Regions from separate parts of the Paenibacillus sp. LX16 genome, predicted to be linked through region 2. Evidence: riboswitches for the same ligand, from Rfam matches in the RefSeq annotation. Region 2 holds a riboswitch; the other holds the start of a gene.

Region 1 (5,211 bases), 200 kb from region 2:
AAAAACAGCGAGTTAAAAGCGACCGCAATTATAGTGTACAGGGTCGTTCTCTTGTCCAAAAATTTATATCCGACAATTAGCAGCAAGCCATTAATCACCAGATTGACGATCGAGGGAGACCACTGAAACAGGTAGTACAGGATAATCGTGACCCCTGTAACACCCCCCTCGCCAAACTCATTCGGAATCACAAACAGATTAACAGCTAGCGCGAAAAAAAACGCACCCAGAATAATAAATGCGATATCTGCAATACTTTTTTTCATATATACTCTAATCCTTTCTCTAACATTTCAAAGGATGAATCGCCAGATGGATTGGCTGACTCTTGTTGTCAAAATACGCTGACAACCAGTTCATGGTATCTACTACCAAACATAAAGTCAATACAACTTTGACACTTTAATTCGCCACCAGACTGCCTCAATCCTGACTTGGATTTCGCAAAATTCTCCTTTTACAAGGTTATTCGACAAAAAAAATACAATCCCGACTACTAAACTAAGAAAACGGGCCTCTAGCCCTTGTTTTAGACCTAGGCACATTTTCCTCTAAAACGACCATCCTCCTAATCGGCATTTTGGACACATATGACCATCTTCCTGTTTTATGTCAAAAGCGTTTTACTTTGAAAAAATGTGGGTATAATGATTGAAACATTACCAAGCAACCTACACGGTATTACGACATCAAGTACATACGAATAGTCCTATATAGACGTCCTAAGCAACTCAATCTGAATTTGACAATATGGAATTGGAGGAATGAACCACATGAATACAATGAACTTAACCGTCCACACCCTGATGCCCTTTCACCACCAATACCAACGTGCCAACGCGGTGAGTATGCAGAAGAAAGAAGATAGCTCGGAGAAGAAGCTCAGCTTTCAGGACATTTTGAATGAAAAAATGGGTAAAAAATAAGGCGCTGTTTATCCGGTTTGCATGATCCGCTTTACATAAGTTAAAAAGCCGTGGTTTCCTACACCGACTGTAGAGAACCACGGCTTTTTTTAATTCATTTGTTCCTAAACTCACACGTTCGTTTTACTGACCTCCATCCCGATACTGCTCTGCCTTCTCACGCATCCCGGCAGCTACTGCTTCTTGAGTGTTCAGACCCTTATCCGCTGCATAGGCGCGAATGTCCTGCGTGATACGCATACTACAAAATTTGGGACCACACATCGAGCAAAAATGTGCTTCCTTGGCGCCCTCTGCCGGTAGCGTTTCATCATGGTAGGACAAGGCCCGCTCGGGATCAAGCGACAGATTGAACTGATCCCGCCAGCGGAACTCAAAGCGTGCCTTGGACAAAGCATCATCCCGCTGCTGCGCCCGTGGATGACCTTTCGCCAGATCAGCAGCATGTGCCGCAATTTTGTAGGTAATGACACCCTCACGGACATCATCCTTATTCGGCAGACCCAAATGCTCCTTAGGCGTAACATAGCACAGCATGGACGTCCCGAACCAACCGATCATCGCCGCCCCGATGGCTGAGGTAATATGATCATATCCGGGGGCAATATCCGTCGTGAGCGGTCCCAAGGTATAGAAAGGAGCTTCCTTACAAATCTCCATTTGTAAATCCACATTCTCTTTGATTTTATGCATAGGGACATGTCCTGGCCCTTCAATCATGACCTGAACATCATGATTCCATGCGATTTGCGTTAGCTCGCCCAACGTTTCCAGCTCTGCAAACTGTGCTTCATCATTCGCATCATAGATACTACCTGGACGTAGACCATCCCCGAGAGAAAAGGCCACATCATAGGCTTTCATAATTTCGCAGATTTCTTCAAAATGTGTATACAAAAAATTCTCCTGATGGTGCGCAAGGCACCAGGCTGCCATGATCGACCCGCCACGGGACACAATTCCCGTCATTCTATTCGCCGTCATCGGTATATACCGCAGCAATACACCCGCATGAATTGTAAAATAGTCCACTCCCTGCTCCGCCTGCTCAATCAGCGTATCGCGATACAACTCCCACGTCAGCGCTTCTGCTTCACCGTTCACCTTTTCAAGTGCTTGATACAGCGGCACAGTCCCAATCGGTACAGGAGAATTCCGAATGATCCATTCACGTGTGGTATGGATATTACGGCCTGTAGACAGGTCCATAACCGTATCCGAGCCCCAACGCACAGCCCAAGTCATTTTCTCCACTTCCTCCTCGATGGAGGAGGTAACCGCAGAATTACCAATGTTCGCATTGATCTTCACGTGAAAATGACGCCCAATGACCATTGGCTCACTTTCCGGGTGATTGATATTCGAAGGCAAAATGGCTCGTCCAGCCGCCAACTCCTGCCGTACAAACTCAGGCTCCACCCCTTCGCGGATCGCCGCAAATTCCATTTCGGGCGTAATGATCCCTTGCCGCGCATAATGCATTTGTGTCACTGTACGACCTTGCGAAGCACGAAGCGGACGGTTGGTCACGCCGGGAAATTCCACTGTCTCCCGTTTCGAGCCAGGTTTCAGTCCATTATCCTCCGGCTGGACGGCGCGTCCCTCGTAAGCCTCCACATCGCCCCGTTCCAGTGCCCAAGCTCGCCGTAATGGAGGCAGGCCCTGACGGATATCGACCTGATAGGATTCGTCGGTCATGGGACCGCTCGTATCATATACACGCAATGGCTCATGATGCTCCGTGCCCTGCGGCGTATGTGTAGGATGAAGAGCAATTTCGCGCTCTGGCACGGCAATGTCCGGCCGCGAGCCTTGAATATATACCTTACGGCTTCCCGGAAAGGGTTTTACCCCACTGGCTTGCTCCCCGTTTGTCTTCTCTACCTCAACTTCTTTTGTTCCTTCTGCTTCTGTCGGCTTCATTGTCCATTCCTCCCGTTTCGATGAAATGACACACCGATCCGGAACCATTCCCAGGGTGGCGCTGATCTATGCAAAAAAGCCGGTTCCCCAGGGAACCGGCTAATCTAACGAGGCAGCTATCCAGACAATGCGCATATGGAATAATCCTATTCCAATGCGTCACCGTAGACAGCAGCCGCGTATACATTTCAATGGCCGATTACTTCCCTACGCTGGTATGATCCAGATCAGGTGCAAAGGGTCCGGAATCTTGCACGATTCCATCTCAGCCCGGCATTACAGGCTCCCCCAGTAACTGTGATACTTCTATTCACATGAGGCGGATATAACAGACATCCCGCCTTCCTTACCAGACTACTTTAAATTTATGGCTTTGGCAACCCTTTTAGGTTCCCTTTACCAAGGAGACGTTCCCCATCAAATCACTCTGCTTGCTTCAACTGTGTTCATTCTTGTTACGGAAGCATAAGCCCCATTTCCTTCGCCGCTTCGATCAAAATCGGAGCAAAGTCATGTAGCGTCTCGGGTGCAAGTCGACTAACCGGGCCAGATACAGATAAAGCCGCAGTGACCTGTCCCTTCCGGTTCACAATTGGCGCTGCTACAGCAGCAGCCCCTGGCTCCCGTTCTTCATAGCTGGTCGCATAGCCCTTCTCGCGAATGTCCTGTAGCTGGGCTTTATAGACCTCCGGGTCTACCGAGAGCGGCCATTCATCCCCGCTTAGCAGGGCTTCCAGCTCCTGCGGCGGCATAAAGGCCGCCAGCACCTTGCTGGAGGCCCCTACAGCCAGCGGCATACGCGCACCTACAGGCGCGACCCTGCGGATCGCCTGATTGCTCTGCACGGCTTGTATGCGAATACGCATGCTACCGTCCCGTAAGTACAAGCTGACCGTCTCGCCCAAACGGTCACGTAGTCCTTCCATTGCAGGCTGCAACAGCACTGCCGGCTCGTCACTTTGGGACAAATGCGTGGATAGCTCCCAAATGCGGAAGCCAAGTCGATATTTTTCCGTTTCGGCATTCCGAACGACAAAGCCCCGATCCTCCAACGTAGTCAGCAGCCGATGAACCGTGCTTTTATGTAGACCAATTTTGGAGGCAATCTCCGTCAGGCCAAGATCCGAATTTGCAGTAAAACACAGCAGTATATCAAGTGCACGCTCTACAGCGCGAACGGTTAATTTACGGTCTTCCATCGTGAACCGCTCCTCTTGTATCCATATTCGTTTCACACTATGAAACATGGTTACATAAATTATATAGAATAGTCGCGGCTACTGTAAACCGATGTTTTTGTGACAACCATATTACAGAACGAGAACAAACATCGACAATTCTTTGCATCATTTTTACTTTTCCGGTTCAGGCGTTGACTTTGGATAATCCCCATCATACGATAATAGGTATCTATACGGATCTACACTACTATTTTCAAGTGGAATTATACCTAAATTCTATGAAACGAAGATCAATTTTATATAAGGAGGCTCTTACATGATTTCGACATCCCAGCGCAACGCTCAGCTACAGACCGCTGTTCAGGAGCCGTCCACCCCACTCTTTAATCCCCGTCTGCTGCGGTTCAAGCACGTTGTGATTGCTCTGCTGCTGTCGGTCGTCTTTTTTCTGTTGTTTTGTTTTATTGCCTTGCATGCTTACATCGCTTGGGTACTTACGAATCCCACCGTTGCACCGCTGTACTCTAATCCGATGCAGGCCAAAAGCATGCCTTATGAGGAAGTCAGCTTCCCTGCCAAGGATGGTAGCCGCATGGTACAAGGCTGGTATATCCCGGCGGATCAATCGCGGAAAACGATTATTTTCAGCCATGGTTATGGGGCTAACCGCGAAGAAAGCTGGATTCCCATGTATGATCTGGCGCATTATGCCCACAGTTTGAACTTTAATGTAGTCATGTTCGATTATGGATTTGCGTCACAAAACAGCAAAGCAGTCGCAACCGGAGGCAAAGCAGAATCCCAACAGCTCCTCGGAGCAATTCAGCTTGCGAAGCAACGCGGCTCGTCGGAGATTATCGTATGGGGCTTCTCCATGGGGGCAGGAACCGCTCTTCAGGCGGGCTTGCAAACCAAGGATGTGGACGCAATGATTTTGGATAGCACCTTTCTGCTGGAACCGGATACGCTGTACCATAACATTCACAATCAAATTAATCTGCCAAGACATCCGTCTTTGGAAATTCTGGAGTTGCTGTTTCCAGTTTTGAACGGCACCAGCTTGCATCAGATTCCATATCAGGAGGTTAAAAAGGAAAATTACCCGTTCCCGATCATGTTTGTGCATGGTACACAGGATGAAAAAGCTCCTTATCCTATTGCGGAAAAGCTCGCTGCCAATC
Region 2 (5,211 bases):
CGAAGGGGTTCTACTGGAGACAGAAGTGGTATCCTCAGATCATTTTCGCAAGCTGGTCGGAGATACGGAATTTATAGACTGGACTGGACTTCCAAGGCTGGAATCGGACGTACTGTTCTATGAGTATCAGCAGATGTCAGCCAAGGCATTTGAGGCGATGGATACGATTTTGGCTATGCGCTGTCGCTTGAATAAACTGACGGTTGTGGATGCCACCCATTTGTATACTGAGGACCGTCAAAAATATGTACAGCTGGCAGCCAAGGCGCATGTTCCTGTGATGGCTTTGGTACTGGATGTACCCGAGGCTGTGCTGCTGGAACGGGATTTAGGCAGGGAGCATCCGCGTGGCCGCCAACGGGTCAAGCAGCAGGCACAGCTGTTAAAGCGGAACCTGCGTGGTATCCGTGAGGAAGGCTTTAACGCTTGCTACATCCTTAAGAATGTAGAAGAAATGAACTTTGTTCGCCGTGCGCAGCCACTGTTTCATGAGATTGGCTCAGGTATTGACATCATTGGTGATATCCATGGGTGCTACCGTGAGATGCTGGAAGTGATAGAGCGGCTAGGATATACGGAAGATACGGAAGGGCTATACTATCATCCAGATGGCAGAAGACTGGTATCTGTCGGGGATGTGATGAGCCGTGGCCCAGAATCGTTACAAGCGGTGCAGTTCTGGAAAAAGCACGTGGATGCCGGACTAGCGTATATGATTGACAGCAATCATGGATGGAAAATCGGCCGTTACCTCGATGGGAGAAAGGTGACTCTCAGTCATGGGGATGAACAATTTGCAGAGGAACTGGCCCAATATGAACAAAAAGCGGGCAAGGCAGCAGCGGAACAGCTTAAAAGCGAGTTAAGGGATTTTCTGTTACATGCACCCTCTCATTTAATTTTTGGCAGAAATGGATTGCGACACGTGGTTGTGGCTCATGCCGGGATTAAGGATCATTTTATTGGCAAACAGTCGGCACGTATTTCTGATTATTGCCGCTATGGAGATACGGAAGGACAGGATGCGAACGGAAAACCGATCCGTAAGGATTGGTTCGTAGACCATGAATCGGGAGAAATAGTAGTATGGGGACATGATCCGAGACCGCAGCCTACCCTTGTGAACCAGACGGTGAATATTGATCAAGGCGTGGTATTTGGCGGTATGCTGACCGCTTATCGTTATCCGGAAAAGGAATTTGTCAGCGTTCTGGCACATGAGAATTATGCGAATGATCCCGATAGCCCACTTGTCCGGTGGCAGAGAAAACGGTTTTCCCCGCCGAATTTACGCAAGCTCATCGCCGGTTATAGTGTGTTGACGGAATCGTATGGCGAAGTGCGCGTGCAAGGAGAATGGATCAAATCCGCTATAGATACCGTGTCACATGTGACTGTACCCATGGAGGAGCTGGTGTATATTCCACCAACCATGAGTCCTGCTCCAACGGTGTCTGCAGAGGCAGGATATCTGGAGCATCCACGTGAGGCACTGGCTTATTATCGCGGGCAAGGAGTACAAACGATGGTGGCCGAGAAAAAACATATGGGTAGCCGGGCTATTCTACTATTATTCAAAAACGAACAGGCCGCTGTCGAGTATGTCGGCTACCCGACATTGGGCACGATCTACACCCGAAGCGGACGACCTTTCTTTGAGTTAGGCTTTGGGAAGCAGGTGCTGGAGAAACTGAATGCGGATCTAGTGGATGCCGGATATTTTGAACGGAACCAGACGGATTTTGTGTTGCTGGATGCGGAAATTGTACCGTGGAATCTCAAGGCTCGGGAACTGATTGCTGCACAGTATGCGCATGTGGGTGAAGCAGCTCTGCTGGATCGCAGTAAGCTGGTAGACAAGCTGAAGCAGGCGAAGGTTGCAGGCCGAGAGGTTGGAGACTGGTTGGGGGAAATGGAACAGAAGTACGCGAATGCCGTAACGTTTCAAGAGGCTTTTCAAAAATATTGCTGGGATGTGGACGGTCTGGATGAAATTCGTATCGCACCGTTCCATACGCTGGCACACAGTGGAAAGACTTTTTTCGACCATTCTCATATTTGGCATATGGAGCAAAACCGGGAGCTGGCTGGGCTGTCTTCCCTGTTTATGGAGACAGAGTATCGCGTGATCACGGACGAAGCAAGCGAGGAAGAGGTCATTCGCTGGTGGAACGAGATGACAGAGGATGGTCATGAGGGGATTGTGATCAAGCCAGAATGCTTTTTGATGAAAAATCGGGACAAGATGATTCAGCCTGCAATCAAGGTGAGAGGCCGGAAGTATTTGCACATCATTTACGGTATGGATTATCTTGCCCCTGAGAATTTAAAGCGTCTGAAGCAGCGTCGAACGAACAAAAAGGAACGTCATGCCCTGATGGAAGGAGCGCTAGGTATGGAAGGCGTGGAACGTTTTGTCCGCAAGGATACGGTAGATCGTATTCATGAATGCGTCCTTGCCGCGCTATCGCTGGAATCGGAGCCGATTGATCCGAGATTGTAGTTAGCGAAGGAGGGATTGAGATGGAAAGGGGTACACCGTTAATTGATATTGGTGTGAACTTGATGCACCGTTCGTTTCATGCAGATCGGGAACAGGTGGTAGAGAGAGCCGCGGCTGTAGGGATTTCACCGCTGATTATTACCGGGACCAGTGTCCGCAGCAGTCGGGAGGCTTCTCAGTATGCAGCACGTTATCCGGGCAAGCTGTATGCGACAGCTGGCGTGCATCCCCATGATGCCAAAGACTGCAGCGCAGACACGATTCAGCAGCTCCGCCAGTTGGCGGGTCAGCCGCAGGTCGTATCCATAGGGGAATGCGGATTGGACTATAACCGTGATTTTTCGCCACGTGATGTGCAGCGCCGATGGTTTGGCGAGCAAATCCAACTGGTGGGTGAGCTGAATATGCCGTTATTTCTGCATGAACGAGATGCGCATGAGGATTTTGTCGCTATGCTGCGGGAGCATCAAGGGCTTGTCGATAAAGCGGTAGTGCATTGTTTTACCGGCACGGAACAGGAATTGCATACGTATGTAGAAATGGGACTGTACATCGGGATCACCGGCTGGATTTGCGACGAACGGCGTGGCAAACATCTGCGTGAACTAGTCAGAGATATTCCCTTGGACCGTCTGATGATTGAAACGGATGCTCCATTTTTGCCCCCGCGTAATCTACCCGTGAAGCCCAAAGAGGGGCGTAATGAGCCGATGTATCTCGCTCATATTGCTGCTACGGTAGCCGAATGTGCAGGCCGAAGTATGATGGAGATTGAAATCGCGACGACGGAGACGGCCAGACGTTTCTTCGGATTATAGGATTGTCAAAGCCATAGATGTGGTATATATTATAGTGAATTAAAAAGCATTGTCGGGAGCTTGAGAAAGTCAGGCTGAGAGGGTGGCCCTTGCCACTGACCGTGAAATCTGATCTGGGTAATGCCAGCGTAGAGAAACCAAGAACACTATACAGGAATGCCGCTTGTTTTGCGGTTGTCGATAGATTAAATGTATGTCCTAGCATTTTGCTTTGACCTTGGCTTTGGCTTGGTATCAGTGTAATAGCTTAGACTACTGGTTATATAAGGCATATCGACGAATGACGTTTTGTATGGTGCTTCACCTTTTACTGCGCATAAAGCTTGCCTGGAGATTCAGCTCCAGACAAGCTTTTTTTTATGGCCAAGAGGCCAATTATAGGAAAAAGGGGAGCACGCAATAATGAATACTACTGTAAGAGCGTCCAAAGGGTTGAAGCTGACTGATATTTTGGTCACGATTGTGATCGCTGTTGTGTTCGGTTTGGTCTATAAAATATGGGGGCCTGCCTATGATTTGATGAAACCATTGGGTCTGCACGCCGAGCAACTGATGTATGGCATGTGGTTTATGGCAGGCACGTTTGCTTATCTCATCATTCGCAAGCCGGGTGTTGCGATTTTGGCAGAGGTGGCAGCGGCAACGGTCAGCGCTTTTTTGGGAAGCGAATGGGGGATGTCCACCTTGTACTATGGCCTGCTGCAAGGCTTGGGAGCGGAGCTGTTTTTTGCGGCTTTTCTGTATCGGAACGCAAACCTGGGGGTTGCTTCGCTAGCTGCGGCCGGGGCGGCTGTCACTTCTCTGATTTTAGACTTCAGCTACGGGTATATTGATCAGCTATCGACCTGGAACTATGTTTTGTATATTGGATTTCGGATGATTGGCAGTATTGTGATTGCCGGGGTATTCGCGTTCTATCTGGCTAAGGCATTGGAGGTAACCGGAGTTACACGAAGTTTGAGACCTGCAACGGAACAAGATTATAAGGGGCTGGATTGATGAGCCGGGCAACCGAAGATGTGGTGGCTTCGATCACCCGTCTACGGTTGAAATTCCCCGGTGAGCAAGAGCTGCTTTTTCACAATATGTCTTTGTCTGTCCACAAGGGGGAAAAGCTGCTGCTACTGGGACCGAGTGGATGCGGTAAATCAACGCTGCTCCAAGTGTTAAGCGGTCTGATTCCACGCACGATAGAAGTGCCCATGAAATACGATGCTGCTGTAATTCCAAGTGTCTCAGGTATTGTATTTCAAGATCCTGATACGCAGTTCTGTATGTCATATGCAGACGAGGAACTGGCTTTTGTGTTGGAAAATAATCAGGTTCCCCGGGAGCAGATGCAATCCCGTATTCGCGAGCTGCTGATACAGGTTGGTCTATCGACGGATGATATACACATGCCCATTGGCAACATGTCACAGGGAATGAAGCAGCGGCTGGCGATTGCGTCTGTGCTGGCTATGGAGCCAGAAGTGCTTTTTCTGGATGAGCCCACGGCTTTGTTGGACGAGGAAGGCACTACACAGGTATGGGATACCATTCGCAACATTTCGGTAGAGCAGACACTGGTGATCGTAGAGCATAAAATTAATGAAATTGTCCATGATGTGGACCGGATTGTGGTGCTTTCTGCTCAAGGGGAGATCATTGTGGATGGAAGGGCGGAAGAAGTATTTCATATGCATCGGCAGGCATTGTCCGAGTACGGCGTGTGGTACCCGGGAGTATGGAATGAATCGTCTTCGCCACGTTGGAGTGAATCAGTGACGCAACAGAATGGTGCGGGGACTGATTTGCTGGAGCTGGAACATTTTAGCGGCCTCCGCAGTTTAAGTTCAGTGATTTATGTGGAGCATGCGCAGGTGAAGCCTGGCGACTGGATTGGCGTGG

What was found. Region 2 has a riboswitch for thiamine pyrophosphate ahead of T3H97_RS04575 (ECF transporter S component). Riboswitches for the same ligand answer to the same signal wherever they lie in the genome.
Region 1: another riboswitch for thiamine pyrophosphate. It lies ahead of thiC (phosphomethylpyrimidine synthase ThiC); the one in region 2 lies ahead of T3H97_RS04575 (ECF transporter S component).

What each region holds. Positions count from the first base shown of each region.
Region 1 is NZ_CP141152.1:804,259-809,469, reverse strand. Features, by position in the region: gene T3H97_RS03635 (YitT family protein) at 1-266, opposite strand, end outside; gene T3H97_RS03630 (hypothetical protein) at 774-926, shown strand; gene thiC (phosphomethylpyrimidine synthase ThiC) at 1,050-2,849, opposite strand; TPP riboswitch at 3,037-3,149, opposite strand; gene T3H97_RS03620 (IclR family transcriptional regulator) at 3,305-4,048, opposite strand; gene T3H97_RS03615 (alpha/beta hydrolase) at 4,347-5,211, shown strand, end outside.
Region 2 is NZ_CP141152.1:1,007,180-1,012,390, forward strand. Features, by position in the region: gene T3H97_RS04565 (polynucleotide kinase-phosphatase) at 1-2,503, shown strand, start outside; gene T3H97_RS04570 (TatD family hydrolase) at 2,524-3,321, shown strand; TPP riboswitch at 3,365-3,474, shown strand; gene T3H97_RS04575 (ECF transporter S component) at 3,724-4,320, shown strand; gene T3H97_RS04580 (ABC transporter ATP-binding protein) at 4,320-5,211, shown strand, end outside.